Regions from separate parts of the Thauera sp. WH-1 genome, predicted to be linked through region 2. Evidence: predicted binding sites of a transcription regulator. Region 2 holds the regulator's gene; the other holds the start of a gene.

Region 1 (14,393 bases), on a different contig from region 2:
CGCGAGCTCCACGCTGCGCCGCCCCTCGCCCTCGCCCACCGCCGGCGCGGCCGGCAGGCCCTCGCCGGCGATCGCAGCGCTGGCAGCCGCGGCGGGGGGGGCGGCCGCTGTGCGCGGCCCGCCCTGACTGCCGCCCGTGCCCGCACCGGCGCCCCCACCGCCGGCCCCACCGATCTCGCGCAGGTTGAGGCGACCCTCCTCGTCGAGGATCAGGCGGGTGTAGAAGTCGTCGAGCGCGACGCGCTGGATCGCGAGCGAAAACGGCTCCAGCCGCGCATTGATGCCACCCACCCGCAGGGTGCGCCAGCGCACGAAATCGGTGGCGTTGAGGCGATCGACCGAGGCGAAGTTGGCCACCCCGACATCGCCCCGGAAGCTGGCGAGCAAGCGGCCGCGGCGGTCCGTCTGCAGGTTGAGCCGGCCCTGGGTGGTCAGGTTGCCGCGCGAGATCGCGATCTTGGTCTGCGCCAGCACATAGGGTTGAACCGGCAGCAGATCGACGCTGCGCAGGTCGAGGCGCAGCTCGGCTTTCAGCGGTTCCAGGCTCAGCGGTCCGGACACCGCGACCCGGCCGCGCTTGTTGAGACGGGCGTCGAGCTTGATCTGGCTGGTGTTGCCCTTCGCCGTCGAGAAGCCCTCGAGCTGGAAGTCGATGTCGTCGACCGTGGTCACCACCGGCCGCGCCACGCTGCGGTCCTCGAGCCGCAGCGCGGTGGCGCTGACGGCAAGCTTGTCCACGCTCAGCACCCAGTCGGGCTCGGCGGCTGCCTTCGCCGGCGCGCGGGCGGGCGGTCGGGCGGGCGTCGGCACCAGCGCCTTCACCAGGTCCAGGTCGCCATTCCTGAGGCGCACGGCCGACACCGCCGCCCCCTTCACGTCGAGTGCGGCGAGCTTGAGGCTGCGCCCGCGCAGGTCGATCACGGCGTCGCGCACGTCGAGCTCGGGCACGCGCACGGCCGGCTCCTTGGCGCCCTTGATCGCGAAGGCGAAGTCGCGCAGGGCCAGGGTCTCGGTCCTGAGGTCGATGAGCGGCGTGCCGTCGTCCGCCAGCACCAGGCGGTAGCTCGCGCTGCCGCCCAGGCTGCCCGCACGCAGCTCGCCACCGGGCACGGCGGCCGCCACATAGGGGGCATAGCGTGCGAGCTGCAGCGCCTCGAACTGCAGGTGGCCGGCAAACTCGAAGGGCTGCAGCCGCAGACGGTCCTCGTGCACGAACTTCTCGCCGGCGTCGGTCACGTAGTCGAGGCGGATCTCGGCGGGGATCTCACCGATGGTGGCCAGGTCGCGCACATCGAGGTTGATGGCCTCGATGCGGGTGCGGAAAGGCCCGGCCACGCTGCGGTCCTCGAAACGGACCACGCCGTCACGCACGCGCATGAGCGCGAGCAGGAGGTCCGGGCTGGCCGCCGCGGGCGGCGTTGCGGCATCCCCCGCCTGACCACCCTGCCCCTCCGCGCCCGCCGCCGCTGGCGGAGCCCCATGCCCGGCTGGACCCTGCGCGCTCCCGCCTGCGGGCGGCAACAGGTCGAGCAGATTGAGGCCGCCATTCTCGAGGCGGATGACATCGATCTCGGGCTGCGCCAGCCGCAGGCGAGTGAAGTGCCAGCGCCCGATCAGCGGCTGCACGTCGGCAAACTCCAGCTCGGCCTCGGCAATGCGGGCGACCTGGGCGCCATCGCGATCCTGCAGCACCAGCTCGTCGATCTGCAGCGGGCCGCGCAGTGCGAACACCGGCGGTCCGTCGGACGGCTGGCTGAAGGACAGCTCGAGATTGGTGGTCAGCAGTGCGGACGGCAGCCGGAAGCGTGCCTCCATCGGCAGGTAGGCGAGCCAGGGTGCGAGGTCGAACTGCTTGAGCGCGACGTCGAGGATGGTCTCCTGCGATTCGGCAAAGGGCTTGGTGCGCGCATTCAGCAGCAGCGGCTGGCCATTCAGGCTGGCCGACAGCGAAGGCTGAACGAAGACATCCACCCGCACCGGCAGATTGGAGACAAAGGGCACGCCCAGACCGATGTCGCTGAGTTCGTGCGTCAGGCCACGCGCCTTGTCCGCGACGGTGACGTGGCCGTTACTGATGCGGATGTTGCCGATCGAGAACAGCAAGGGGGCGGCATCGGCATCGGCATCGGCATCGGCCTCGGCACCACCCAGGGCGGCAAGCCGCTCGGCGACGTCGGCCCAGTTGTGCCGGCCGGCGGCGTCGACCTCGAGCCGCAGGCGCGGCGCGATGAGCGCCAGCTCGTGCAGCACGATGCCGCCGCGCACGAGGGATTCGAGTTCGAGGTTGGCGCGCAGTGTCTCGAAAGCCAGCGCCTCGCCACCCCCATCGGCCTCCTTGATGCTGAGCCCGCCCACCTCGGCGGTGAGGCGGAAGGGGTTGATCAGCACGCGGTCGACGGCGACCTCCCGTCCGAGCGTCTCGCCGAGCAGCTTTTCGGTGTAGTGCCGCGCCAGCGGCGGCGCGGCGAGGTAGACGATGGCGGCCAGCGCGAGCAGCGTGGCGCCGATCCACAACACCTTGCGCCGCCCGCGCCCGCTGCGTGCAGCCGGGTTCGATTCGGTGGTGGTGTCAGGCATGAGGTGCTCCAGCAGGAAGTATTGTTTTTGGATGGGCGTAGCCGTGCGGAGTCGGGCCCGGACCGCGTCCGGCCCTGCCGCCATGCGACTGAATTGGCCGCGGCAGCGCGCATTGCCGGCTCCGGGAACAAGGCGTATTCTGCGCCGCTTTCCATCCACAGGTAAGGACGTGAGGCTCGAACGCACGCCCGTCTGCAGCCCCAGCCGGCGCAGCTTCGATGTCGTCATCATCGGCGCGGGTGCCGCTGGCATGATGTGCGCCGCTACCGCCGGCCAGCGCGGCCGCAGCGTGCTGCTGATTGACCACGCCACCCGGCTCGCCGAGAAGATCCGTATCTCCGGCGGCGGACGGTGCAACTTCACCAACCGCCGCGTCGGCGCCGACAACTACCTGAGCCGCAACCCGCACTTCGTGCGCTCCGCCCTGTCGCGCTACACGGCCGGCGATTTTATCGATCTCGTGGCCCGCCACGGCATCGATTTTCACGAAAGGAGCTGGGGCCAGCTTTTTTGTGATGACTCCGCGCAACAGATCATCGACATGCTGCGCGCCGAATGCGAGGACGGGGGCGTCGAGTGGGCCATGCCGGCGCAGGTGCACGGCATCGAGCGCACGGCCGATGCGGCCGAGCGCTTCGTCATTGAAACCGATCAGGGCCGCTTCGCCGCACACAGCCTGGTGATCGCCACGGGCGGCCTGGCCATCCCCAAGATCGGCGCCACGCCTTTCGGCTACCGAGTGGCCGAGCAGTTCGGCCTGGCCGTGGTCCCACCACGGCCGGCCCTCGTGCCCCTGACCCTGCCGCCCGAGACCCTGGCCCTGATCGCGCCCCTATCGGGCATCTCGCTCGAGGTCGAGGCACAGTGCCGCGGCCCGGTGTTTCGCGAGGCTGCGCTCGTCACCCATCGCGGCCTGTCCGGTCCGTCGATCCTGCAGGTCTCGAGCTACTGGCAGCAACAGGCCTACGAGGACGGCGAGTGGGCGCCGGTCAGCATCGACCTGCTGCCCGGCGTCGATGCCGAAGCCTGGCTGCTCGCCCACGCCCAGGACCGCGGCCTGCTCGCCAATCTGCTCGCCGCCCACCTGCCGCGGCGCTTTGCCCACGCCTGGTGCGAGCTCCATGGCTGGACGCGACCGCTCAACCAGTACCGCCATGCCGAGCTGCGCAGCATCGCGGCGGCGCTGTCGTCCTGGGCGCTGGCGCCCTCCGGAACCCAGGGCTATGCCAAGGCCGAGGTCACGCTGGGCGGCGTGGACACCCGTCAGCTGTCGTCGAAGACCCTGGAGGCACGCACGCTGTCCGGCCTGTACTTCATCGGTGAGGTGGTGGACGTGACCGGCCACCTCGGCGGCTACAACTTCCAGTGGGCCTGGTCCTCGGGAGTTGCCTGCGGGCAGGCGGTCTGAATCCGCCCGCCGGCGCCGGGGCTAGCGCGGCGCTGCGCTGGGCGCCGCATCCCTGGCCTTCAGCAAGGGCAGGAAACCGATGAGCTGCAGCGCAATCAGGCCGGCAAAGCTGAGCCACAAGGCGCTGGCCATCGCGTACCCCTGCGCCTGCAGCAGATCGAGCGCGACGCCGAGCCCCCACTGCACGAAGAAGGCGCCGGCAAACGCCATCAGGTTGATCGCCGTGCTCACGCGGCCGAACAGCGCGGGCGGGAAGGCGCGCGAGGCGGCCAGATAGGTCTGCGAATTGACCGCCGAGAACAGGCCATAGACGAACCACAGCAGGATCGGCGGCGCCAGCGACCACAAAATCGCGAGCTGCGCCAGCAGCAGGCAGACGTAGCCCCAGCGCAGCAGGGCCAGGGCGCGAATGCCGCGCCGTGCCAGCCCCACGCCGAGCAGGCCGATCGACAACTGCCCCACCAGGCTGCCGAGATTGAGCACCACCAGCATGCGCGCCGCGCCGGCGAGATCGAAGTTGTTCACGTGCATCAGCCAGGGCACCGCCCACAGGCTCTGCAAGGCCATGAAGCCGCCGACGAAGAAGGCCGCCGACGCGGCGAAGCGCAGGAAGGCGGGCGCCACGTAGATCCCCGCCACCACGCGCAGGGCCCCACCGATGCTGCCGCGCGGCCCGCTCGCCAGCGCATCGGGCAGCGAGCGGTAGATCTGCACGGAGGCAATCAGCGCCAACGCCGCCACCAGCCAGAAGGCGCCGCGCCAGCCGATGAAGGGCAAGGCCGCCTCCAGCGGTGCGCTCGCGGTGAGTGCGCCGAGGGCACCGGCGGCCATGATGAAGCCGGTCATCGAGCTCTGGCGCTCGGGCGGATACCACAGCGCGAAGCCCTTCAGCGCCGCCATCAGGCAGGCGGACACGCCCAGGCCGATGAGGGCGCGCGCGAAGCCGAGCGCTGGCAGCGAATCACCGAGCGCAAACAGCACGGCGCCCAGCGCGGTCACCAGCAACAAGGCCGCCTCGACCCGACGCGGCCCGAAGCGGTCGAGCGCCATGCCTACCGGAATCTGCGCCAGGCCGAAGGCAAGGAAATAGGCACTGGTGAGCAAGCCGAGGTGGGCTGCCGACAGGCCGAGTTCCTCGGTCAGCGCGGGCGAGATCACCGCGTTGACCGTGCGCAGCAGGTAGGAAAGGTAGTAACCCAGGGCAAAGGGCACAAAGATCCTGCCCCACGCGCTGGGCGCCGCGCTCGCATGCATCGCCCGCATCCCCGTAGAAAATCAAGCTGGCATTGTGCCTGCTTGCGCGCGCTCGACGCCAATGTTGCGGTGCATGCCGAGGACTGGCACAACATCACCGAATTCGTCGACTTGACTCTTATCAATGCCGTCGCGCACGCGCTGCGGAGAATGCGCATACCCACCGCCGGAGCGCACCATGACCTCGATCGCCGAACTGATGACGCATGACCATCGCAGTTGCGACCACGACTTCGCCCGCGCCGAGACGCTCGCCGCAAAGGGTGACTGGCCGGCTGCGACCGAGGCTCTGAACTGCTTCGCCGCCAGTCTCGAATCCCACTTTCGGGCCGAGGAGCAGGAGCTGTTTCCACGCTTCGAGGCGGCCACCGGAATGACTCAGGGTCCGACCGAAGTCATGCGCGGCGAGCACGTCGAGATGCGCGCCACGCTGGACCGGATGAGCTCGGCACTCGAACGCAGGGATGCGGATGAATTTGCCGGCGAAGCGGAGACGCTGCTGATCATGATGCAGCAGCACAACATGAGGGAAGAGAACATCCTCTACCCGATGTGCGACACCCGCCTCGGCGCGCAGCGCGAGGAGATCGTCAACACCCTGGCACTGCGCTTGAACAGGAAGCTGACAGCATGAATACCCGGACCGTAGACGCCCGCGGCCTCGAGCCCCCCGAGCCTTTCGAGCGCGCCATGGAGGCCATTGCCGACTTGCCGCCCGGCGGCGAATTCACCCTGCTGCTCGACCGCATGCCGCAGCCCCTGCTGCGCATGCTCGATCGCGACGGCTACCGCCACGACGCACGCTTCCGCGAAGACGGCGCGGTCGAGATCCTCATTGGACGACCATGAGCGGCGCCAACCCCGGCCTCGCCTACCACGACACCCCTCCGCTTTCGGCACCGCTACGTTTCTTCCTCACCGCGCCGCTCTTCGGCCTGGCGGCGGGCTTGGTGCTCCTTGCGGATGGCGAGTTGCTGGTGTCGCGATGGACGCCAGGCGCCCTCGCCCTCGTCCATCTGTTTGCCGCGGGCTTCATGCTGCAGGCCATGCTTGGCGCGCTGTTGCAGATCCTGCCGGTGGTCGCTGGCGCGAGCGTTCCGGCACCGCTGCGCACTGCCGGCCTCACCCATGTTGTGCTCGGCCTGGGCGCCGCCAGTCTCGCCATAGGCCTCGGCCTCGGACAGCCGCTGGCCATCGTCGCCGGCGGCGCGCTGCTGGTCGGCGGGCTGGGCATCTTCCTGCTCGCCAGCGTGATCGGGCTTGCCAGAGCCGCCCCGGCGCAGGGCGCGAGCCGCACGCCGCGCGACCTGCGCCTCGCCCTCTCGGCGCTGGCCATCGCCACCGGCCTCGGTCTGCTGCTGGCCTTCGTGATCGGGCGTGGCATCAGCTTGCCCCTGGCCTTGCCCACCCTAGTCGACCTGCATGCCGTGTGGGCGTGGATGGGCTGGGGCGGCCTGCTGCTCGCGGCGACGAGCTGGGTGGTGGTGCCGATGTTCCAGATCACGCCCGCCTACCCCGCCGCCTTTACGCGCTACTGGGCCCCGGCCACCCTCGTCGCCCTGGTGCTGTGGTCGCTGAGCCTGAGCGTCGGGCTGGGCTGGGGCGTGATGCTGTTCGGCACCGCCCTGCTGGTGTGCGCGGGGGCGTTCGCTGCCCAGACCCTCGGTCTGCAGCGCCGCACCCGACGCAGCACGCCCGACGCGCCCTTCCGCGCATTCCGCCTGGCGATGCTGAGTCTGCTGGCCAGCCTGGTCGCGCTGCTGTTGGCCACGCTGCACGACGCCGCGCAGTGGCCCGTGCTCGCCGGCGTGCTGATCCTGCACGGCACCTTTGCCGGCGCGATCAGCGCCATGCTGTACAAGATCGTGCCCTTCCTCGCCTGGCTCAACCTCACGCAAGCCGGCGTGCGTGCGCCCAACATGAAGAAGCTGTTGCCCGACCGTCCCGCACGCCTGCAGTTGCGCCTGCATGGCATTGCGCTTGCCGCCCTCGTCGCCGCCGTCCTCGTGCCGGTGTTGACCCCGCTGGCCGGTTTGCTGGTAGCCGCCGAGTTCGCCTGGCTGCTCATCAATCTGTCGCGCGCGGTACTTGCATGGCATCGCGCTGGGCAAGCCTGAAGGGCGCTTCAAATACGTTTGACGAGCCGAAAAGGACTCTGTATAGTTCGCGGCTCTCGGGGTGTAGCGCAGTCCGGTAGCGCGCTTGCTTTGGGAGCAAGATGTCGGGGGTTCGAATCCCTCCACCCCGACCAGCTCACACCCTGAAATGCCCGCGGGATTCTGCCCGTAGCTCAATTGGATAGAGCACCGGCCTTCTAAGCCGGGGGTTGCAGGTTCGATCCCTGCCGGGCAGGCCAGGACAGGTTTCAAGGGCTTCGGCGTTGCCGGGGTCCGGTAGTGGCGGCATTAGCTCAGTTGGTAGAGCGTTGGATTGTGGCTCCAAAGGTCACCGGTTCGAAACCGGTATGTCGCCCCAAAAACTCAAGGACTTAGCGCCGATTCTGCGATGCGCGAAAAGTCACGGTAAGCACATAGTAAGCCGACGAACCCACCCCAAGCGGTGGGTTTTTCGTTTTTGGACACTTCGCCTTCGTCACTCGAAGTGCACCGAGGCTGCCGCTCGGCTTGCTACGCGAGCGGCTGGATCAGCCCCGCCCCCTCGTTCCTGACGTTGCCGACCGCCTTGCCCACCGGGTACAGCGCGAGCGAGGCCTCGGGGCACGGCCTGATCATGGCTTGCACCTGATCGGCTGGCGTCCCCCCGGCCAGCCAGCCCTGGTGATCGCCCGCCGCCAGGATCACCGGCATCCGATCGTGCAGCGGCCGCATCGCCGCGTTGGATGCGGTGGTCACAATCGTGAAGGTGTCGAGTGCCTCGCCGTCGGCCGGGCGGATCCAGCGCTCCCACAGTCCGGCCAGCGCGAAGAACTGGCCCTCGACCGGGTGGATGTAGAACGGCTGCTTGCCGCCGGCGATCTGCTGCCACTCGTAGAAACCGTTTGCCGGCACGATGCAGCGCCGGCGGCGGAACGCCGCCCGGAAGGACGGCTTCTCCGCGACCGATTCGCCGCGCGCATTGATGAGCCTGGTGGCGATCGCCTCATCCTTCGCCCACGAGGGCACCAGCCCCCAGCGCAGCCGATGGATCACCCGCTCGCCGCTCGGCCGCTGGCGCACCACCGGCAGCCACTGCATCGGCGCCGCGTTCCAGCGCGGCTCGAAGTCGACGCCTTCGGGCTCGGCATCGAAGGCCTCGCGCAGGCGCGAGATCGGACCATAGAGCGCATAGCGACCGCACATGAGCGCTTTCTCCCCGACTATCTCAGTGGTGCGCCCCGGATCAGGCGGCCAAGGCCTTCACCCGGGCGGCGAGCGAGATCACGCGCCCGGCCACGGCCTCGGGCAGTTGCGTGGATTCGAGTGCCATGATCGCCCCCTGCGAGAAGCCGATCAGCGTGGTGCCGGCCGCATCCACAGCGGCCCGTGCCTGCCAGTCGCGTACGGTGTGCGCGAACAGGGGCATGGCCTCGGCGATACGCGCCGGGCGGCTGTCCTCGGTCACGCCCCGCACCGAGAACCATTGCCAGCCGCTGCCGAGGTCGCAGGGTTCGGGCGAGCGCACGCTCACCACCCAGGCGGCGGGGTCCGCTTCGGCGAGGATGCGGCCCAGCGGCACGAGGTCCCGGGGCTGCGCGCCCACGCCGTGGAACAGCAGGATCAGGCGTCTGGCGGGAACGGACGCTTGTTGAACGATAAGGTCTTGATCGGACATGGTCGGGCCTCAGTTGGGTAAGGCGGTTTTCTCGGCGGCGTCCTGCCCCAGGGCGAGGTCGGCACGGAAGACGAAGGAATCCATCGACAGCACGCCATGCACGATGCCGCCTTCGACGACGCTGGCGGGCAGGGGCTGCGCCGCCGCGCCGGCGGCCACCAGCAGCGGCAGGTAATGCTCGGCGGTAGGGTGAGCCCGACGTGCGTGCGGCGCAATCGCCAGCGCTCGGCGCAAGCGTTCGTGGTCACCCGCCAGCACCGCGTCTCGCACCCAATGCGCGAACTCCGCCGCATAGGCTTCGGCACGCGGATCGCCGAGGCGGAACTCGTACAGGTTGTGGGTGAGGCTGCCCGACCCCACGATCAGCACGCCCTCAGCCGCCAGCGGCGCCAGCACGCGACCGTACTCGTAGGCGCCATCGGCATCCAGCCACGCCGGCAGCGAAACCTGGAATACCGGCACGTCGGCCTTCGGGTACAGGTGCATCAGCGGCACCCAGGCACCGTGGTCGAGGCCGCGATCGGCATTGGGCGTCGCGGACAGGCCCGCCGCCTGCAGCAGTTCGAGCGCGCGGCGCGCGGCCAGATGCGCACCCTCGGCGGGGTACTGCAGCGTGTACAGCGCGGGATCGAAGCCGCCGAAATCGTGGATCGTCTCTGGCCGCAGCGACAGGGTGGCCTGCGGCTGGCGCGTCATCCAGTGCGGCGACACCACCAGCACCGCCTGCGGGCGCGGCAGCCGGCGGCCGAGCGCGGCGAGATTCGCGCCAGCGAAGCCAGGGTCGAGCGCGAACGTGGGCGCGCCGTGCGAAACGAACAGAGTAGGAAGTGCTTGCATCTGAATTCTCCAAAACGACCGGCGCTGCCCTGTGCCGAGGGGGTTGCGGTCGAGCCGGTCCAGCGACCGGCCCGGGCCTTCAAGCCGACGCTCAGGCCTTGGTCGCGCTGCCGCTCAACGCCGCGTCGATCGACGCCCGTCCCGCGCCGCTCAACATCAGCGACACCGAAACCGCCAGCAGCGCCAGGCCGAATTCGTAGCCGTTGTTGCTCATGAACAGCCCGTTGCCGATATGCACGCTGAAGATCGCCACCAGCATCGCGATCGCGAGCACCGCCGCCGCGGGCCGCACCAGCAGGCCGATGATCAGCGCCAGGCCGCCAAAGAACTCTGCGCTGCCGGCGAGCAAGGCCATCAGGTAGCCGGGCGCCAGGCCGATCGAGGCCATCCACTGGCCCGTGCCTTCCAGGCCGTGACCGCCGAACCAGCCGAAGAGTTTCTGCGCCCCATGGGCAGCGAAGATGATGCCGACCGGGATGCGCAGGGCGAGCGCGCCCCAGCCGGCATTGGTGGAAAGGAAGCGCTGGATGAGGGGATGGGTCATGATCATTCTCCGTTTGGGTCGTTATCGTGTTTTGGTTCAGCGTCTCGTGCGATGCGCTGACCATGGAGGGCACTTTACGGCCCGCGCTGATTGAGATAAACAAGCGTCCACGCGAAATACTGTTCCAATAATTGCGACAATGGACCGATTCGTCGAAATGCAGACTTTCTGTGCAGTGGTCGATGCCGGCAGCTTCGTGGGCGCCGCGGATGCGCTCGGGCTGTCCAAAGCCGCCACCTCGCGCTATGTGGCCGAGCTCGAGACAAGGCTCGGCGTCCGCCTGCTCCACCGCACCACCCGCCGCCTGTCACTGACCGAGGATGGCGAGCGTTTTTATGCGCACAGTCGCGAACTGCTCGCCGGACTGGAGGAGGCCGAGGCCGAGCTGCACGCGCGCAGCGGCACGGCGCGCGGCCTGCTGCGCATCAATGCGCCGGTCACTTTCGGCATCCGCCACCTCGCACCGCTGTGGGGCGCCTTCCGCGACCTTCATCCACAGGTGCGGCTCGAGCTGACCCTGTCCGACCGCACCGTCGACCTCGTCGAGGAAGGTTTCGATGCGGCGATCCGGATCGCCGCGCTGCCCAGCTCCACCCTCGTATGCCGGCAGCTCGCCCGCACCCGCATCGTGTTGTGCGCCTCGCCCGGCTATCTGGCGGCCCATGGCATGCCGCGCAAGCCTGCCGATCTCGCCGAACACACGGTCATCGCCTACAGCTACTGGTCAGGCGGCGACGAGTGGCAGTTCGAGGGGCCGGACGGGCGCACGAGCGTGCGCACCCGGCCCCGCGTACATTCCAACAGCGGCGACACCTGCCGTGCGATGGCGCTCGCCGACCAGGGGGTGATCCTGCAGCCCGGCTTCCTGGTCGCCGACGACCTGGCCGCCGGTACGCTGATTGAACTGATGCCTGAATACCGCTCGATCGAGCTCGGCATCTATGCCCTCTATCCCACGCGCAAGTTTGTTCCGCCCAAGGTGCGTGCCTTGATCGATTTCCTTGCCGAACGCTTCGCCACGCCGCCTCCGGGCTGGTGAAACAGCCGCACCGAGCCTCTTTCGTTTCAGTCGCTGGAACAGTCCATCCATGCACCCCCTCTTTATCCGAGGTGAGCACACGAATATCGTGCCCAGCAGCGTGAGACCGATCAATCGACGAGGAGCGAATCAATCATGCTGGTCAACGGACGTTGGATGGAAAGGTGGCAGCCGGTGCAGGCGAGTGACGACGAGGGTCGGTTCATCCGCCAGGACTCCGGCTTTCGGCATCGTATCGGCGCGGACAGCCCCGAGGGTTTCACCCCGGAGGCCGGACGCTACGTGCTGTACATGGCCTACATCTGCCCCTGGGCGTGCCGCGCCCTGATCGCGCTACGGCTCAAAGGGCTGGAGCATGCGATCGACATCCGTGTCGTCGACCCGCGCCTCACCGAGCAGGGCTGGGCCTTCACCGGGCAACTCGGCACCGACCTCGACGACCTCAACGGCGCGCGCCACCTCCACGCGCTCTACACCCGCGCGGACCCGACCTACACGGGACGCGCGACCGTGCCCGTGCTGTGGGACCGATCGCGCGCCACCATCGTGAATAACGAATCGGCGGACATCGTGCAGATCCTCGACGGCGATTTCGGCGCCCTCGCCCACAACCCGGTTGCGCTGCGACCGGCCGCATGGGTCGACGCGATCGAGGCCGCCAACACGCGCCTCTACGCGGACTTCAACAACGGCGTCTATCAGGCCGGATTCGCCACCACCCAGGCCGCGTACGACGAGGCCGTCGGGCGTGTTTTCGACTGCCTTGCCTGGATGGACAGCCGACTCGCAAAGGCCCACTGGCTTGTCGGCGAACAGCTCACCGAGACCGACATCCGCGCCTTCGTCACGCTGATCCGCTTCGACCTCGCGTACCACGGGCTCTTCAAGTGCAATCTGCGACCACTGTCGGCCTATGCGAACGTGATGGCCTATCTGCGCCGCTTGCTGGCGCTGCCGGCGTTCGCCCGCAGCGTGCGGCCAGACCACATCAAGGCCGGGTATTACTCGATCCGGGCGCTGAACCCGAGCGGGATCGTGCCGGCCGGGCCAGCCCTCGACTATCTGTGAGCAACCGGAGCGCGGCGCAGCGACAAACCGGACCGGTGCCGCGCGGGACAGTGTGCTCAGTCATCGAGCATCCTGCCCCTGCCGCTCCCTTGGCGGCTGACCGAAAACCTGCGCCTCCTCCTGGCACCGGCATTGCATTGGCGCGGCATTGTCGCAAGGAGTAAATTCGAAGCCTTCCGGCGCCGCGTCCAAGGCCTCGCGCAGGCGCAGACCCTGCCCCACGCGTCGGCCGCGCCGACCTCGCCTATGGCGGCACCGTCACCGCCCCGAGCGCCGCTCACCACCGACCGAAGCTTGACCACCCCGCTTGAAAGCCCGCTTCCATGTCATCACCCCCCTCCCCGCTTGAGCTCGAAGACCGTTTCGCCCGTTGCGCGCGGCTGATCAGCCAGGCCGATGGGCTGCTCGTCACCGCCGGCGCCGGGCTCGGAGTCGATTCCGGCCTGCCGGACTTTCGGGGTAATGAAGGCATGTGGCGCGCCTATCCCGCCCTTGGGCGCGCGCGCATGTCATTCGCGGAGATTGCCTCGCCGCACGCTTTCCACGCCCGGCCAAGGCTCGCCTGGGGTTTTTACGGGCACCGGCTCGCGCTCTACCGTCGCACCCTTCCCGGCCCCGGCTTCGCGATCCTGAGCGCGATCGGGCGACGCCTGCCGGCAGGCCTTTTCGTCTTCACCTCGAACGTGGACGGGCAGTTTCAGCGTGCCGGCTTCGACCCCGAGCGCATCGTCGAATGCCACGGTTCGATTCACCATCTGCAATGCCTGATGCCCTGCCGCGACACCATCTGGTCCGCCGACGGCTTCGTGCCCGCGGTCGATGACGACGCGTGCGAGCTGCTCGATGAGGCGCCGCGTTGCCCGCACTGCGGCGCACTGGCGCGGCCCAACATCCTGATGTTCAACGACGACGGCTGGATCGAGGAGCGAACCCGCATGCAGTGGTCGCGCTTCGACGCCTGGCGCAGGCCTGTCGAGCGGCTGCTGGTGATCGAGATCGGCGCGGGGACGGCCATCCCTTCGGTGCGCCTGTTCGGCGAGGAGCAGCATGCCCCGCTGATCCGGATCAACCCCACCGAGGCGAAGACCGCGACCGATCGTGGTGTCTCGCTGCCAATGACCGGCGCCGAGGCCCTCAGCGGCATCGAACGGGCGCTGATCAGGGCTGCTCGCAGCCCGTAGGCGCCCGTAGGCGACCCGGCCGCCCCGTGCTGGCTCAGGCGTGCAGCTGATTCAGTTGCCGCGCCACGATGTCGTGGTTGAGCCACAGCACCGGGCCGGTCGGCGCCGACGACGCGCGGAAGATCAGCGCGCCGGTGGCTTCCAGCACCAGCGTGCTGAGCAGGTCGGTGATCAGCGCCTTGCGGTCCTTGTGCATCTGCACGATGTCCTCGGACGTGCCGATCTGCAGATCGGCCTGCTCGGGGCTGTTGGGCATCGGCCAGGCGGCGAAGTCGCGATAGCGCTGCATCACCGCGCTGCTCTGGAAGTCCGCCACCTTCTTGAGCACGTCTTCCAGCGTGACGCCCTCGGCCAGCAGTTCGCGGCAGGCCTGCCACTGCGACTCCGCCCAGGCGCCGCCGCCCTCCTTCTTCAGTGCCTCGAGCAGCGCGATCAGCGGCAGCTCGACACCGGCGAACACGTCGGTGGAGTTGGTGCGGATCTCGGGGCAGTTGTAGACCGTGGCCTTGATGCCCTGCTCCCACGCCGCCCGGGCGATGCGCTCGAGCCGCATCTTGGCGTAGCCCTGGGTGTAGTTGGTGTAGGTCTGCCACTGGTAGCGGCCGTCGATGAGGATCTCGGTGCCGTGGTAGCCGTAGGCGGTGTAGCGCACCTCGCCGCCGCCCGCCTCGACGCGGGCGCGCAGCGCGGCGCTGCCCTCGATCAGGTGCTGGA
Region 2 (14,393 bases):
GAACTTGATCGGATCGCCCTGCGCGGAGATCTCGATGATGACGTTGATGTCGTTCGGCACGTCCTTGCCGGCGCTGACCAGATCAAAACCCATGATTCCCTCCCGTGGAAAAATTGTGCGCGGATTATAGGGGGAAACCGCAATCCCTTGCACGGCGTCGCGGCCCCAGGCGCATGGCCCGCTCAGGCCGGCGCGTCGAAGCCCGCCTCCTCGACCGCGGCGCGCAGCGCCTCGACCGAGACCTGGGCCGGGTCGTAGCGCACCGCGGCCGAAGCCCCCTCGAGCGAGACCTGCACCTGCTCGACGCCTGGCAGTGCCTGCAGCACGCCAGTCACGTTCTTCACGCAGCCGCCGCAGCTCATGCCCAGGACCTTGATCGTCACTTCGTTCATGCCTTGCTCCTCGTCATGTCAGGTCACACACACCACCCCGCTCCACAGGTCGCCGCCGAGGCTGGGCGCATGGTACAGCCCGAACAGGCCGAAGCCGAGCACGAGCAGGCCCGACGCCAGACGCACCTTGCGGTTGCGGGTGAAGTCGCGGAAACGCTTGAACAGCATGCCGGCCAGCAGCAGATTGGGCAGCGTGCCCAGGCCGAAGGCGAGCATCAGACCGGCGCCGCGCGCACCGGAGCCGGTCACCAGCGCGGTGGCGAGAATCGAATATGTCAGGCCGCAGGGGATGAAGCCCCACAACAGCCCAAGCGGCAGCGCCTGCTTGACCGAGCGCGCCGGCAGAAAGCGACGGGTGGCAGGCTGGATGCGCCGCCACAGCAGGTGGCCGAGGCGCTCGACCGGGGCGAGCAGCCGGGTGAAACCGGTGAGGTAGAGACCAAGCGCCACCAGCATCAGGTTGGCGAGCACGTACAGCGTCATCTGCACCGGCAGCATGCCGTCGTACAGCATGCCGGCCGAGCCGAGCGCCCCGACCAGGCCGCCGAGTGCGGTGTAGGTGCTGATGCGCCCAAGGTTGTAGGCCAGGTGCAGCGGCCATTGCGGCTTGCTGCCCGGCGTCTGTACCTGCATCGTGAGCGCGCCGACGATGCCGCCGCACATCGACACGCAGTGCGTGCCGCCAAGCAGTCCGATCAGGAAGACGGCAAGGTAACCGGTTTCAGGCATGACGGCTCCGGCGCATGGCCGACAAGGACGAAGCCGTCATCTTACGCTGCACTGCAGAAACGGTAGGTGGCAAATGCGGGTTGGCGGCAACTGCGCTCAGATCACCCGCGAGTAGCGTGCGCGCTCGCGATCGGCACGCAGATAGCGGTCGAACACCATCGCAATGCCGCGCACCAGCAGGCGCCCGGCGGGCTCGACGCTGATCCAGTCGCCGTCGATCTTGAGCAGGCCGGCCTTTTCCATCTCGGCCAGGTCGGCGAGCTCGTCGGCGAAGTAGTCGCGGAAATTGATCAGGTGAGCAATCTCGATCGACTGCATCGACAGCTCGAAATGGCACATCAGCGCCTGGATGATGGCGCGCCGCAGCAGGTCGTCGGCGGTGAGTTCGATGCCGCGCAGCACCGGCAGCTCGTCGCGGTCGAGCGCATCGTAGTACTCGTCGAGCGTCTTCACGTTCTGCGCATACACCGGCCCGATCTTGCCGATCGCCGAAACGCCGAAGGCGAGCAGGTCGCATTCGGCCTGGGTCGAGTAGCCCTGGAAGTTGCGGTGCAGCCGGCCCTGGCGCTGGGCGACGGTGAGCTCGTCGTCCGGCTTGGCGAAGTGGTCCATGCCGATGTAGACATAGCCGGCTGCTGTGAGGCGGCGGATGCCGAGCTGCAGCAGCTGCAGCTTGGTGTCGGCGCTGGGCATGTCGCTGGTCTGGATGCGCCGCTGCGGCTTGAACAGCCCCGGCAGATGGGCGTAGCTGTAGAGCGAGATGCGATCGGGCGAGATCTCGAGCACCTGCTCGAGCGTACGGTTGAAGCTGATCACGTTCTGCTTGGGCAGGCCGTAGATCAGGTCCATGCTCACCGACTTGAAGCCGGTGGCCCGCGCGGCGTCGATGACGAGCTTGGTCTCTTCGACGCTTTGGATGCGATTGACCGCCGCCTGCACATCCTCCGCAAAGTCCTGCACGCCCACGCTCATGCGGTTGAAGCCAAGGTCGGCGAGCAGCTTCACGGTGTCGAAATCGACCTTGCGCGGATCGACCTCGATCGAATATTCGCCGTTCGGCACCAGCGTGAAGTGCTCACGCACCGAATCCATCAGCTCGCGCATCTCGTCGTGCGACAGGAAGGTGGGAGTGCCGCCGCCGAGGTGAAGCTGGGTCACCTGACGACTGCCCTCGAGGCAGGCCGCCTGCATCGCGATCTCCTTTGCCAGGTATTTCAGGTACTTGGCGGAACGCCCATGATCCTTGGTGATGATCTTGTTGCAGGCGCAGTAGTAGCAGATCGTGTTACAGAATGGGATGTGGAAGTATAATGAGAGCGGTTTGCTGACGCCGCCCACGGCCCGCTTTGCGAGCCACGCCTTGAGCGCATCCGCGTTGAAGGCTTCGACGAAGCGGTCCGCTGTCGGATAAGAGGTATACCGCGGTCCGTTGATGTCGAATTTGCGGATCAGTTGCGGATCGAAGATGAGTTCGTTCTGGCTTTTCATAGTCTTGCTGCTGCAGTGTGTGCCAAACAATGGCAGATCACCGCAGGTTTTTGGTTGACGTGGGTCAACGGGCATGAAACCTTGCCCGGCCGACCAACCAGCGGGTCTGGTTTGGTGTCTTTTGTCAGGGAAGCAGGATTATCGTGCAGATGAGGGCAAGTGTGCCGATTACCGTGAATGGGCTGAAATCAGCCTGTTCGCAGTGCAACCTCGTGGAGTTGTGTCTGCCCTTCGGGATGTCGGACAACGAACTGAGCCGACTCGACGAACTGGTCGGCGCACGCCGCAAGGTCAAGCGCCAGCAGAGCCTTTATCGTGCAGGCGATCCGTTCGAGGCGATCTACGCGATTCGCGCCGGCTCGTTCAAGACCGACGTGCTGCTCGAGGACGGCCGCGAACAGGTCACCGGCTTCCAGATGACGGGCGAGATCCTCGGTCTGGACGGCATCAGCACCGAAGCGCACAGCTGCAACGCGATCGCGCTCGAAGACAGCGAGGTGTGCGTGATCGCGTACGACAAGCTCGAGCAGATGTCGCACGAGGTCGAGGGCCTGCAGCTGCAGTTCCACAAGGTGATGAGCCGCGAGATCGTGCGCGACCACGGCGTGATGATGCTGCTGGGCTCGATGCGCGCCGAGGAGCGCCTCGCCGCCTTCCTGCTCAACATGTCGCAGCGCTTCAATGCGCGCGGCTTCTCGGCCCAGGAATTCAACCTGCGCATGACGCGCGAGGAGATCGGCTCCTATCTCGGACTCAAGCTCGAGACCGTGTCGCGCGCGTTCTCACGCTTTCAGGAGGATGGCCTGATCGCGGTGCAACAGAAGCACGTGATGCTGCTGGAGCCGGCCAGCCTCAAGAAGCTGATCCAGCACCAGCACGGCGCGCGCTGAGCGCAGGCAGCGCCGCCGCCAGCCGCTTCAGGCGAAAAAGCCAGCGACGTTCTTCGTCATCGCCACCGACGCGATCCAGGCATACACCAGCAAGGCGGCGCTGAAGGCCGACACGCGGACAGTCAGGGTGCGGCCGCGCTTGAGCGCCACCGTGCCCAGCCCGATGTAGGCGAGCAGTCCAAGCACCTTGGCCGTCACCCAGTCGGCAGCGAAGGGATACTGGGCGATCATCACCGCCAGCGCGATGGCGGACAGCAGCAGCACGCTGTCGATGACGTGAGGCAGCACGCGCGTGAGCCGGTGCTTGAGCAGCGGGCTGCCCGAGATCATCCACAGGCCGCGCAACAGGAAACCTGCGACGCTGAGGACGACGCAGCTTACATGCAGGTGTTTGATTGCGTAGTACATCCCCTCTCCTTGCCATGCCCGACTCCACTGCCGGGTGCGAACGGCACGGTATTGTGGCCGCTCTCGATTAATATTACGACTCGTTCCGGAGAGTCCGCCGATGCCCCACCACGCCACGCTCGATATTTCGTCCTTCCTGCACCGCATCCCGCTGTTCAGCGAACTGTCGGAGGCGGACATCCAGCGCGTGTCGCGCTACACCCGCGACCGTCACGTCGCCCGGGGCGAGGTGCTGTTCCAGCGCGGTGACCAGCCCCACGGCTTTTACTTCGTCGTCTCCGGCCAGATCAAGCTCGCCTTCTCCTCTCCCCAAGGAACCGAGAAGGTGGTCGAGATCGTCGGTGCCCTGCAGAGCTTTGGCGAGGCGGTGATGTTCATGAACCGCCCCTATCCGGTGTTTGCCGAGGCCCTCACCGACAGCGTGCTGATCCACGTCGGCCAGGCCGTGGTCACCGAGCTCATCGACCAGGACTCGACCTTTGCGCACAAACTGCTGGCCGGCATGGCGATTCGACTGCACAGCCTGGTGCAGGACGTCGAGACCTACTCGTTGCGCTCGAGCATGCAGCGCGTGATCGGTTACCTGCTGCAGGTCGCCGACAGCGACACGCCGTGCGAGATCGCCCTGCCGACCAGCAAGCAGGTGATCGCCTCGCGCCTGAACCTGACGCCCGAGACCCTGTCGCGGATCTTCCATGATCTCAGCGAGGCCGGCCTGATCAGCGTGCAGGGCAAACGCATCACCCTGCACGACCCGGCACGGCTTGCCCGCTACAACAGCTGAGCGCAGCACCCGTGCAGCGCGCTCGGCGCGCGCTCAGCGCTCGAGCACATATTGGCCGGGGGCCGGCGCAAGCGCTGGAAACGCCTCGGTCGCGGCCGGGCGCGCGCCGACCACACGCCCGGCGCGCGGCTTGAGCCAGCGCATCCAGTCCTCCCACCAGCTGCCTTCGCTCTCCTGCGCCCTTTGGCGCCAGGCATCGGCCGTGTCGTTGCGCTCGCTCGGCCCCACCCAGTAGCGCCGCTTGGGCGGATCGACCACCGGATTCACGATGCCCAGGATGTGACCCGAGCTGGACAGCACCTGGCGTACCGGGCCATCGATGTGGTGTACGACCTTGAAAGTCTGTCGCCAGGGCGCGATGTGGTCGTCCTCGGCCGCGACCGCGTACAGCGGTTGGCGGATCTCCCCCAGATCCAGCGCCTCGCCGGCCACACTCAGCGCGCCAGGCTGGATCAGTCGGTTGTCCAGATAGAGCTCGCGCAGGTACCAGGCATGCATGCGATAAGGCATGCGGGTGGCGTCCATGTTCCAGTAGAGGACGTCGAACGGCGGCGGCTTCTCGCCGTACAGCCAGCCATGCACGACGTAATGCCAGATCAGGCTGTTGGAGCGCAGCAGGCGGAAGGAGGCGGCCATGTCCTTGCCGTCGAGGTAGCCCCTGCGCGCCATCTGCTCGGTCAGGTAGCGGATGCTGCTCTCGTCGATGAAGACCTCGATGTCGCCTGGCTTGTGGAAGTCGACCAGGGTGGTGAGGAGCGTCCAGTCCGCAACCGGCATCGCCTCCTCGCCGTAGTGGCGATTGGCCCAGGCCATGTACATCGCCAGCGCAGTGCCACCGATGCAGTAGCCCACTGCGTGCACCCGTGCCGCGCCGGTGAAACGACGCGCGACCTGCACGATCGCGTCCACGCCCTCGAGCAGATAGTCGTCGAAGCCGACGTCGCGCATGGAGGCGTCCGGGTTCTTCCAACTCGTGATGAAGACATCCAGGCCCTGATCGAGCAGGAAGCGGATCATGCTCTTCTTGGGCACCAGATCGAGCACGTAGAACTTGTTGATCCAGGGCGTGACGATCACCACCGGCTCGGCGCAGACCCGCTTCCGTGTCGGCGCGTAGTGGATGACCTCGAGCAGGCGGTTGCGGAAGATCACCGCGCCCGGCGTGGTGGCAAGATTCTCGCCGACACGGAAGTCATCCGGACTCGTCATGCGAACGTCGCCCGCCTGGATGTCGTCGAGAAAGTTCTGCAGGCCGCGCATGATGCTTTCGCCGCGGGTCTCCAGGGCCTTGCGCAAGGCCACCGGATTGGTCCAGAAGAAGTTGGTCGGCGCCACCGCGTTGAGCCACTTCCGCCACCAGAAGGCGGCGCGCCGCCGCTCCTTGCTCGACAACCCGGGCGTCTCGTACAACATGTCCTGGGTATGGTGGGTGAAGGCGAGATACCACTCCTTGATGAGGTCCCAGGTCGGCCGCTCGGTCCACACCGGATCGGCGAAACGCGCGTCGTCGGCGTTGGGCGAGATCGGATCGTCGCTGGGAATGCCGCGCAGCCTGTCCCAGGTGTGGAGTTGCAGCCGCCACAAGTCATTGGACAGGCTGGCGAGGTGCTCGGCGAGCTCCTGCGGGTGCGCCATCCAGGCCAGCTGCGCATGGACGATCGGCGCAGCCATGCCGAGCGGATCGATCGAGCCCTCGACCTGGTCGTGCAGGCGATTCAACATGCCCGACACGCGGCGACTGCGAGTGGACGCCCGACGCTCGCCATTGCCGGCCGTGTCGGTCGATCTGGGTTTCGTGCTGCTCGCCATGTCGGGGCTCCCTCTGCTGCCGTGTTCAGTTTGCGTGATAGGGCCGGCCGGGCTCCGCCACGGTGACGCCCTGCCAGCGCAGTTCGCGCTCCACCGCCGCGGCGAATTCGACCGCGGCCTCGGGCTCGCCGTGCACGATGAAGGTCTGCCGCGGCGGGTGCGAAAAGCCTCGCAGCCACGCCAGCAACGCCGGCTGGTCGGCATGCGCCGACAGGCCACCGATGGTGTGCACCTTTGCCTGCACCGCGATGCGCTCGCCGAACAGGGTCACCTGTCTCGCCCCATCGACCAGGCGACGACCGAGCGTGCCCGCGGCCTGAAAGCCGACGATGACGATCGCGCACTCGCGCCGGCCCAGGTTATAGCGCAGGTGGTGCTTGATGCGTCCGGCGTCGCACATGCCGCTCGCCGAGATGATGACCAAGCCGCCACGCACCGCATTAAGGGCCATCGACTCCTCGACATCCTGCACCAGGCGCAGGCGGAAGCGATCGGCATTGTTCTGCGTCCATGCATAGAGTTCGCGGGTCTCGTCGTCCCACAGCTCCTCGTGACGTACGGTGAGCTCGGTGACGGCAGAGGCCATCGGCGAATCAACGACCACGTCAAGCTGTGCGATGCGCCCCATGCGCACGAGGTCGGCGAGGACGAACAGCATTTCCTGGGTGCGGCCGACCGCGAACGCGGGAATGATGACGTTGCCGGCGCCCTCCCTGAGCGTGCCCTGCAGCACGCCGGCGAGCTCGTCGTAGGTCGCCGCGAAGGAGCGATGCGCCCGGTTGCCATAGGTTGACTCGATGCACAGCAGGTCGGCCTTCGAGACCTGCACCGGATCCTGCAGCACTGGCCGCAGTGGCTGGCCGAGATCGCCCGACACGACCAGGCGCGTGGCGGCACCGCCCCGGTCGATATCGATCTCGATGATGGCCGAGCCGAGAATGTGCCCGGCATTGCGAAAGCGGCAACTGACGCCCTGCCCTGGCCGGAAAGGCGTCTCGTAGGGGACGGCTCGCAGACGCAAAAGGCTGCTGCGCGCCTGCTCCACGGTGTACAGCGGAGAAGGCTCGGCGCGCCGGCGCCCCTTGCGCGAGCGTGCGTTGCGCAGCGCCCACTCCGCCTCCTTCTCCTGGATGAAGGCCGAATCCATCAACATGACGCCGAGCAGATCCACCGTCGCCGGCGTGGCAAAGATCGGCCCTCGGTAGCCCAGCGCCACGAGACGCGGCACCAGTCCGCTGTGGTCCAGGTGGGCATGCGTGAGCAGGACGAAGTCGATCGCGCGCAGATCGAAATCGAGCGCCTCCCGGTTCTTGCGGTCCGCCTCTCTTCCGCCCTGAAACAGACCGCAGTCGACGAGGAAGGCGCCACCCTCATGATCGACGCGGAGACAGGACCCGGTGACTTCCCCGGCCGCACCGAAAAAACGCAGCTGCATAAGCTTGCCTCCCTTGACCCTGACTCTGCACCGAAGGATTGCGCCGCTGTTTGACGGCGATCAATCGTACCTGGGGTAGACACGTCGCTATAATCGAACTGTGACACACAACAGGGAGCACCCGTCATGTTCAAGCACATCCTGGTCCCGACCGATGGGTCGGCCTTGTCCGAGGGCACCGTGGCCCGCGCCGTTTCCTTTGCGAAGGACGCCGGAGCACGCATCACCTTCTTCTATGCCCAACCCGACTTCCCGATGCCGATTTACGGCGAGGGCGCTTTGATCGACCCCACCACGCCAGAACAGTTCGCCAAGTCCGCGGCCTCCGAGGCCGAGGCGATCCTGGCCAAGGCCAAGGCGAGCGCCGATGCGGCAGGCGTGTCGGCCGACACCGACACCGTGGTGAACGAAGTGCCTTACGAGGCCATCATCGATGCGGCCGACCGCCACGGCTGCGACCTGATCTTCATGGCGTCCCATGGACGCCGCGGCATTGCCGGACTGCTGCTCGGCAGCGAAACGCAGAAGGTGCTGACCCACAGCAAGACGCCCGTGCTCGTGTATCGCTGAGTGCGCACCAGAAATGACAAACGGCCCCTTCGGGCCGTTTCTCATTGTGCTGCCGCGAACGCAGCTCAGACACTCGGATCGATGGTGAGATCCATTTCAGCCGGCAGGGACGCCGCGCCATTCATGCGCCAGCTGCGCGACTCATCCTCGATCAGGAACAACCAGCGCCCCGTGCTGAGCGGCGCAATCGCGCTTTCATAGACGCGGTCGCCCGAGCGCGCCACGGTGAGTTCCTGATCCTGACCACCACGGGTGGGATGGGCGATCGTGAGCCGGATCCGCTCCGGGATGTCCGCCGCATTGGCCGCACTCAATTCAATGCGGATCGACTCGCTGCGCACCTTGAGGTCGGCCTTGAGGCCGAGCTCGCGTGCATGTTCGGCCCGCCCCATGGTCTGTACGATGGCGCGCCCTTCCTTGTAGTAGTCATCGACCACCATGCCGTCGAAGGTCTTGACGGCGATGACGAAGGTGGCAATGCCCGCCACTACCGCGATGGCGGGGAAGGTGATCAGAAACCATGGCCAACCCTGGCGGTACCACGGCGTGGTGTCCTTTTCAGTCAAGCTTGTACTCATATCATCTTGGAATCAGGAAAGTGGTCTCTTCCTTCACCGATAGCGAGGAATCGTCCTCGGCCGTCACCTCGAAGGAAATAAGATTGGAACCCGGGCTGCCCGAATCATAGGGCACAAGCACCTGCAGGGTCACGGCCTGGGTGGAGGCGGCCGGCACGTCCACCCGTTCGGCGCCACCGATCTTCACCCCCGGCAAGCCGCTCACCGCGAGCCGGAAGGCGCGCGGCGCCTCGGTCATGTTCATCACCTGAAGCTGGTAGACGTTCTCGATCAGGCCACCCTCGATCTCGCGCCCGAGCGAGGACCGGTCGCGAATGATATCCACGCGCAGCGGATCACGTGCAGCCAGCCCCCACACGAAGGCGATCGAGACGGCCACCAGGATGGCGCCATAGATCAGAGTGCGGGGGCGCAGGACGTGAAGCAGGATCTCCTTGCCGCCCCAGTGCTTCTTGAGCGCGTTCTCGGTCGAGTAGCGGATCAGCCCGCGCGGGTAGTTCATCTTGTCCATGACATCGTCGCAGGCGTCGATGCAGGCCGCACAGCCGATGCACTCGTATTGCAGGCCATTCCGGATGTCGATGCCGGTGGGACACACCTGGACGCAGATGCCGCAATCGATGCAGTCGCCCTTGCCGACGCTGCGTGGGTCGATGTTCTTCCTGCGCGCCCCGCGCGGCTCACCCCGCTCTTCGTCATAGGTGATGACGAGGGTATCGGGGTCGAACATCACCGCCTGGAAGCGGGCGTACGGACACATGTACTTGCACACCTGCTCGCGCAGCACACCGGCGAACAGGAAGGTAAAGCCGGCGTAGAACAGGATCCAGAAGGTTTCCCAGGGGCCGAAGCCGACGGTACGGAACGAGTGCAGCAGTTCGTCGAGCGGCGAGAAATAGGCCACGAAGGTGAAGCCGGTCCACAGGGCCACCACCGCCCAGGCGAAGAACTTTGCGCCACGCTTGAGCGCCTTCTCGCCACTCATGGGTGCCTGGTCGAGCTTCTGTCGCTTGACGTGATCGCCCTCGATCTTCTGCTCGATCCACATGAAGATTTCGGTGTAGACCGTCTGCGGGCAGGCGTAGCCGCACCACAGGCGTCCGGCCACGGCAGTGAAGAAGAACAGCGCGTAGGCGGAGATGATCAGCAGGATGGCAAGGAAAAACACGTCCTGCGGCCAGAAAACCCAACCGAAGATGTAGAACTTGCGCTCGGTCAGGTGGAACAGCACCGCCTGGCGATCGTTCCAGCTCAGCCAGGGCAGGCCGTAGAAGATCAGCTGGGTGATCCAGACCAGCAGCCAGCGCCAGTTGGCAAACAGCCCGCTGACGGCACGAACGTAGAGCTTCTTGCGCGCAGCGTAGAGCGTGTCGTGCTCGGGGACGGGGGATTTCGCTTTGGCCGACTTCTGCGGCTCAGGGGATGCGGTGCTCATGGCCTCATGTACCAATGAATGCTTTTTTTGTTCTTGTTATGTCAAAACCCCGGGGGACCCCCGCCCCCCGGGATGAAACTGCTTGCAGCAGGTGATGCGCTTACTTCTTGCTCAGACTCAGCACGTAGGCGGTCAGGATGTGAACCTTGTCCTCGCCAAGGAACTCGCCGAAGGCGGGCATCTTGTTGTTGCGGCCAAGGGTGATCGTCTCGCTGATCACCGCCTCGGACGACCCGTACAACCAGGCATTGTCCGTCAGGTTGGGCGCACCCAGCATCGGATTGCCCTTCGCATCGGCGCCGTGGCAGGCCACACAGTTGGTGGCGAAGGCGTCCTTGCCGCGCTGGGCACGCAGCGAGTCGTGCGCCAGGCCGTTGAGCGAACGCACGTAGTTGGCGACGTCCTTCACACCTTCCGCACCGAGCGCCGGACCGAACGGAGGCATCACGCCATTGCGACCGTTGGTGATGGTCTCGCGGATGTTCTCGGGTGCGCCACCCCACAGCCAGGAGTTGTCGGTCAAGTTCGGGAAGCTCTTCGCGCCCTGCGCCGCGGAGCCATGGCACTGTGCGCAGTAGGTCAGGAACATGCGCTGCCCCATCGCATTCGCTTCGGGGTCGGCAGCCACGGCCATCACGTCCATGTCGCGGTACTTGGCAAAGACCGGGCCGAAGCGCTCGTCGGCAGCCCGCATCTCGGCGTCGTACTGCGCCCACTGGCCGCGATGCTGGTTCACATTGCCGAAGCCCGGATAGATCGCCAGATACACGATGGCGAAGAAGATGGTGATCCAGAAAAGGTACATCCACCAGCGCGGCAGCGGGTTGTTGTACTCGGCGAGCGTCTCGTCCCACACGTGACCGTGCAGTTCGACCGGGCCCTTCTCGCGCTTGGTCATGTTCGACACCAGCACGAACACACAGAACAGGATGGAGAGGGTCACCAAGACCATCACATACATGTTCCAGAAACCGCTGATAAAGTCAGCCATTTGCTTTTCCCTCTTGGTCTTGCCGCCCCCCCGGGGCCGGCAGGTCGTCATCGCTCAGGGGCAGACGCGCCGCCTCGTCAAACCCGGCCTTGGCGTGCTTGCTGTACGCCCAGGCACAGATGCCGAGGAAGCACAGGAAGCCAAGGACCGTGATCAGGCTTCTGAAATCATTGATATCCACGGCGCGTCCCTGCCCTTACCTGAAGTTCGAAATCGCGGTACCCAGCCCCTGCAGGTAGGCCACGATGGCGTCGAGCTCGGTCTTGCCCTCGAGCGCGGCGGGTGCAGCGGCGATTTCCTCGTCGCTGTACTTGTGCAAGCCGACCTTGTTGAGCGCACGCATCTTCGCCTGGATGTCGTCCGCCTTGACCGGACGGTCCAGCCACGGGAAAGCAGGCATGTTGGACTCTGGCACGACATCGCGCGGATTGAGCAGGTGGACGCGCTGCCACTCGTCGGAATAACGCCCACCAACACGCGCAAGGTCAGGACCCGTGCGCTTGGAGCCCCACTGGAAGGGGTGATCGTAGATGTACTCACCCGCCACCGAGTAGTGGCCATAGCGCTCGGTCTCGGCGCGGAAGGGACGGATCATCTGCGAATGACAGTTGTAGCAGCCTTCCCGCACGTAGATGTCGCGGCCGACCAGACGCACCGGATCGTAAGGCTTGACGTCGAGCGCATTGCCCTTGTGGTCGATCGCCGTGGTGGTCGAGTGCTGGAAGAACAGCGGCACGATCTCCACCAGACCGCCCACGCTGACGGTGAGCAGCGTGAGGACGATCATCAGGAATACGTTGCGTTCGACTTTTTCGTGTTTCGATTGAGCCATGTTGTTGTTCTCCGATCAGGCGTGGGCGGCCGCAGGCGCGAGCACCGGGGCGTCATAGGCCTTCTGGCCGGCAATGGTCTTCACCATGTTGTAGAACATGATGAACATGCCGGTCAGGAACAGCGCGCCGCCGATGAAGCGGATGGTCCAGAACGGGTAGCTGGCCTTGACGCTCTCGACAAAGGAGTAGGTCAGGGTGCCGTCAGGGTTGGTGGCACGCCACATCAGCCCCTGCATCACGCCGGAGATCCACATCGAGGCGATGTAGAGCACGATGCCGATGGTGGCGATCCAGAAGTGCGCGTTGATCAGCTTGACGCTGTACATCTCGGACCTGCCATACAGACGCGGCAGCAGGAAGTAGACCGCGCCGATCGAGATCATGGCCACCCAGCCCAGCGCACCCGAGTGCACGTGACCGACCGTCCAGTCGGTGTAGTGCGACAGCGCGTTGACCGTCTTGATCGACATCATCGGGCCTTCGAAGGTCGACATGCCGTAGAAGGACAGCGAGGTGATCAGGAACTTCAGGATCGGGTCGGTGCGCAGCTTGTGCCAGGCGCCGGAGAGCGTCATCACGCCGTTGATCATGCCCCCCCAGGACGGTGCCAGCAGGATGAGCGAGAACACCATGCCGACCGACTGCGTCCAGTCAGGCAGTGCGGTGTAGTGCAGGTGGTGCGGACCCGCCCACATGTAAGTGAAGATCAGCGCCCAGAAGTGGACCACCGACAGGCGGTAGGAATAGACCGGACGGTCGGCCTGCTTGGGCACGAAGTAGTACATCATGCCGAGGAAGCCGGCGGTGAGGAAGAAGCCCACCGCGTTGTGCCCGTACCACCACTGGATCATCGCGTCCTGCACGCCGGCATAGGCGGAGTAGGACTTCATGCTGAACAGCGACACCGGCACGGCGGCACTATTGACGATGTGCAGCAACGCGACGGTGAGGATAAAGCCGCCGAAGAACCAGTTGGCGACGTAGATGTGAGAGATCTTGCGTTTCGCGATCGTGCCGAAGAAGACCACCGCGTAGGACACCCAGACGATGGCGATCAGGATGTCGATCGGCCATTCGAGTTCGGCATATTCCTTGGAACTCGTGTATCCAAGCGGCAGCGTAATGGCCGCGAGGACGATGACGAGCTGCCACCCCCAGAAGGTGAAGGCGGCCAGGCGCGGCGCGAACAAGGTGGTATGACAGGTGCGCTGGACAACGTAGTAGGACGTTGCAAACAGCGCGCAGCCACCGAACGCGAAAATCACCGCGTTGGTATGCAGCGGACGGAGCCTGCCGAAATGCAGGAATTCGTGAACGTTCAGTTCGGGCCACACGAGCTGCGCTGCGGCGATGACACCGACCAGCATGCCCACGATGCCCCACACCACCGTCATGATGGAGAACTGACGCACGACTTTATAGTTATAAGTCGCTTGCGATTGCATGTGAGTCACCTCTTGGTTTTGAAAGCTTTTTGTGCGCGACACAAACCCGCTGCAGCGCATGTCATCAAGACGGGGCGAGAATACGCGCTGGCCCGGAGCTCTATTTGACACAGATCAACATTGTATTGCAGCGACGGGACCCACGGAAGCGAAAATTAGAAGATGTACACACAAGCGCAAGATGTCCACACAAGCGCAACAAGGCCGCGAGACGACGCTCGGCGAGAACCGCAAAAGCGGCTGGAACGCGCGCAAGCGCCTTTTTCGGAGGAGATCGCAGACCGATCAAGCGGGACGGAAATACGCAGTTCGGGAGGCGGCACGAGGAAATGCGTATGGCATTATTCCGGGCAAAAAAAAGGGTGCGCCTTGACGCACCCCCAACCCCAACAGAGAGACAAAAAACTGGAAACCCATCAGCCACCCAAGCCGATTGATCACCACGCCTGCATTCTGCCCGTCGCGAAAAAAACGGGGTTGACCTAGGTCAACTGATCATTAAATGGCGGTAGAAAGTTCACTCCTTCGAGCCCCCGCGCGCCTGCTCAGCAGCTGAACTCGAGCACCCCTGAGCGGTCGGCTCCGCGTCTGACGCCTTCGCGGATG

Evidence for each region. Region 2 encodes FNR, which switches genes on or off when oxygen is low (the NO sensors DNR and NnrR bind a similar motif). Its sites were predicted from a motif close to TTGANCTAGNTCAA; they were not measured.
Region 1: the regulator FNR is predicted to act here: its motif matches at 5,351-5,364, upstream of ACMV5O_RS17390 (hemerythrin domain-containing protein).

The regions. Positions count from the first base shown of each region.
Region 1 covers NZ_JBLQGP010000020.1:69,219-83,611, reverse strand. The annotation lists gene ACMV5O_RS17405 (DUF748 domain-containing protein) at 1-2,577, opposite strand, end outside; gene ACMV5O_RS17400 (NAD(P)/FAD-dependent oxidoreductase) at 2,747-3,985, shown strand; gene ACMV5O_RS17395 (MFS transporter) at 4,007-5,197, opposite strand; gene ACMV5O_RS17390 (hemerythrin domain-containing protein) at 5,418-5,873, shown strand; gene ACMV5O_RS17385 (DUF2249 domain-containing protein) at 5,870-6,088, shown strand; gene ACMV5O_RS17380 (hypothetical protein) at 6,085-7,356, shown strand; tRNA gene ACMV5O_RS17375 (tRNA-Pro) at 7,414-7,490, shown strand; tRNA gene ACMV5O_RS17370 (tRNA-Arg) at 7,519-7,595, shown strand; tRNA gene ACMV5O_RS17365 (tRNA-His) at 7,639-7,714, shown strand; gene ACMV5O_RS17360 (SOS response-associated peptidase) at 7,867-8,538, opposite strand; gene ACMV5O_RS17355 (hypothetical protein) at 8,579-9,010, opposite strand; gene ACMV5O_RS17350 (DODA-type extradiol aromatic ring-opening family dioxygenase) at 9,020-9,847, opposite strand; gene ACMV5O_RS17345 (DoxX family protein) at 9,939-10,391, opposite strand; gene ACMV5O_RS17340 (LysR family transcriptional regulator) at 10,549-11,430, shown strand; gene ACMV5O_RS17335 (glutathione S-transferase family protein) at 11,566-12,498, shown strand; gene ACMV5O_RS17330 (SIR2 family NAD-dependent protein deacylase) at 12,822-13,679, shown strand; gene ACMV5O_RS17325 (enoyl ACP reductase FabMG family protein) at 13,714-14,393, opposite strand, start outside.
Region 2 covers NZ_JBLQGP010000006.1:175,881-190,273, reverse strand. The annotation lists gene ppa (inorganic diphosphatase) at 1-93, opposite strand, end outside; gene ACMV5O_RS08700 (heavy-metal-associated domain-containing protein) at 183-392, opposite strand; gene ACMV5O_RS08695 (sulfite exporter TauE/SafE family protein) at 411-1,121, opposite strand; gene hemN (oxygen-independent coproporphyrinogen III oxidase) at 1,218-2,609, opposite strand; gene fnr (fumarate/nitrate reduction transcriptional regulator Fnr) at 2,759-3,499, shown strand; gene ACMV5O_RS08680 (SirB2 family protein) at 3,527-3,907, opposite strand; gene ACMV5O_RS08675 (Crp/Fnr family transcriptional regulator) at 4,008-4,691, shown strand; gene ACMV5O_RS08670 (PHA/PHB synthase family protein) at 4,725-6,413, opposite strand; gene ACMV5O_RS08665 (MBL fold metallo-hydrolase RNA specificity domain-containing protein) at 6,526-7,935, opposite strand; gene ACMV5O_RS08660 (universal stress protein) at 8,062-8,505, shown strand; gene ACMV5O_RS08655 (FixH family protein) at 8,571-9,083, opposite strand; gene ccoG (cytochrome c oxidase accessory protein CcoG) at 9,085-10,518, opposite strand; gene ccoP (cytochrome-c oxidase, cbb3-type subunit III) at 10,619-11,509, opposite strand; gene ACMV5O_RS08640 (cbb3-type cytochrome c oxidase subunit 3) at 11,502-11,690, opposite strand; gene ccoO (cytochrome-c oxidase, cbb3-type subunit II) at 11,706-12,341, opposite strand; gene ccoN (cytochrome-c oxidase, cbb3-type subunit I) at 12,357-13,787, opposite strand; gene ACMV5O_RS08625 (hypothetical protein) at 13,969-14,160, shown strand; gene ccoS (cbb3-type cytochrome oxidase assembly protein CcoS) at 14,305-14,393, opposite strand, start outside.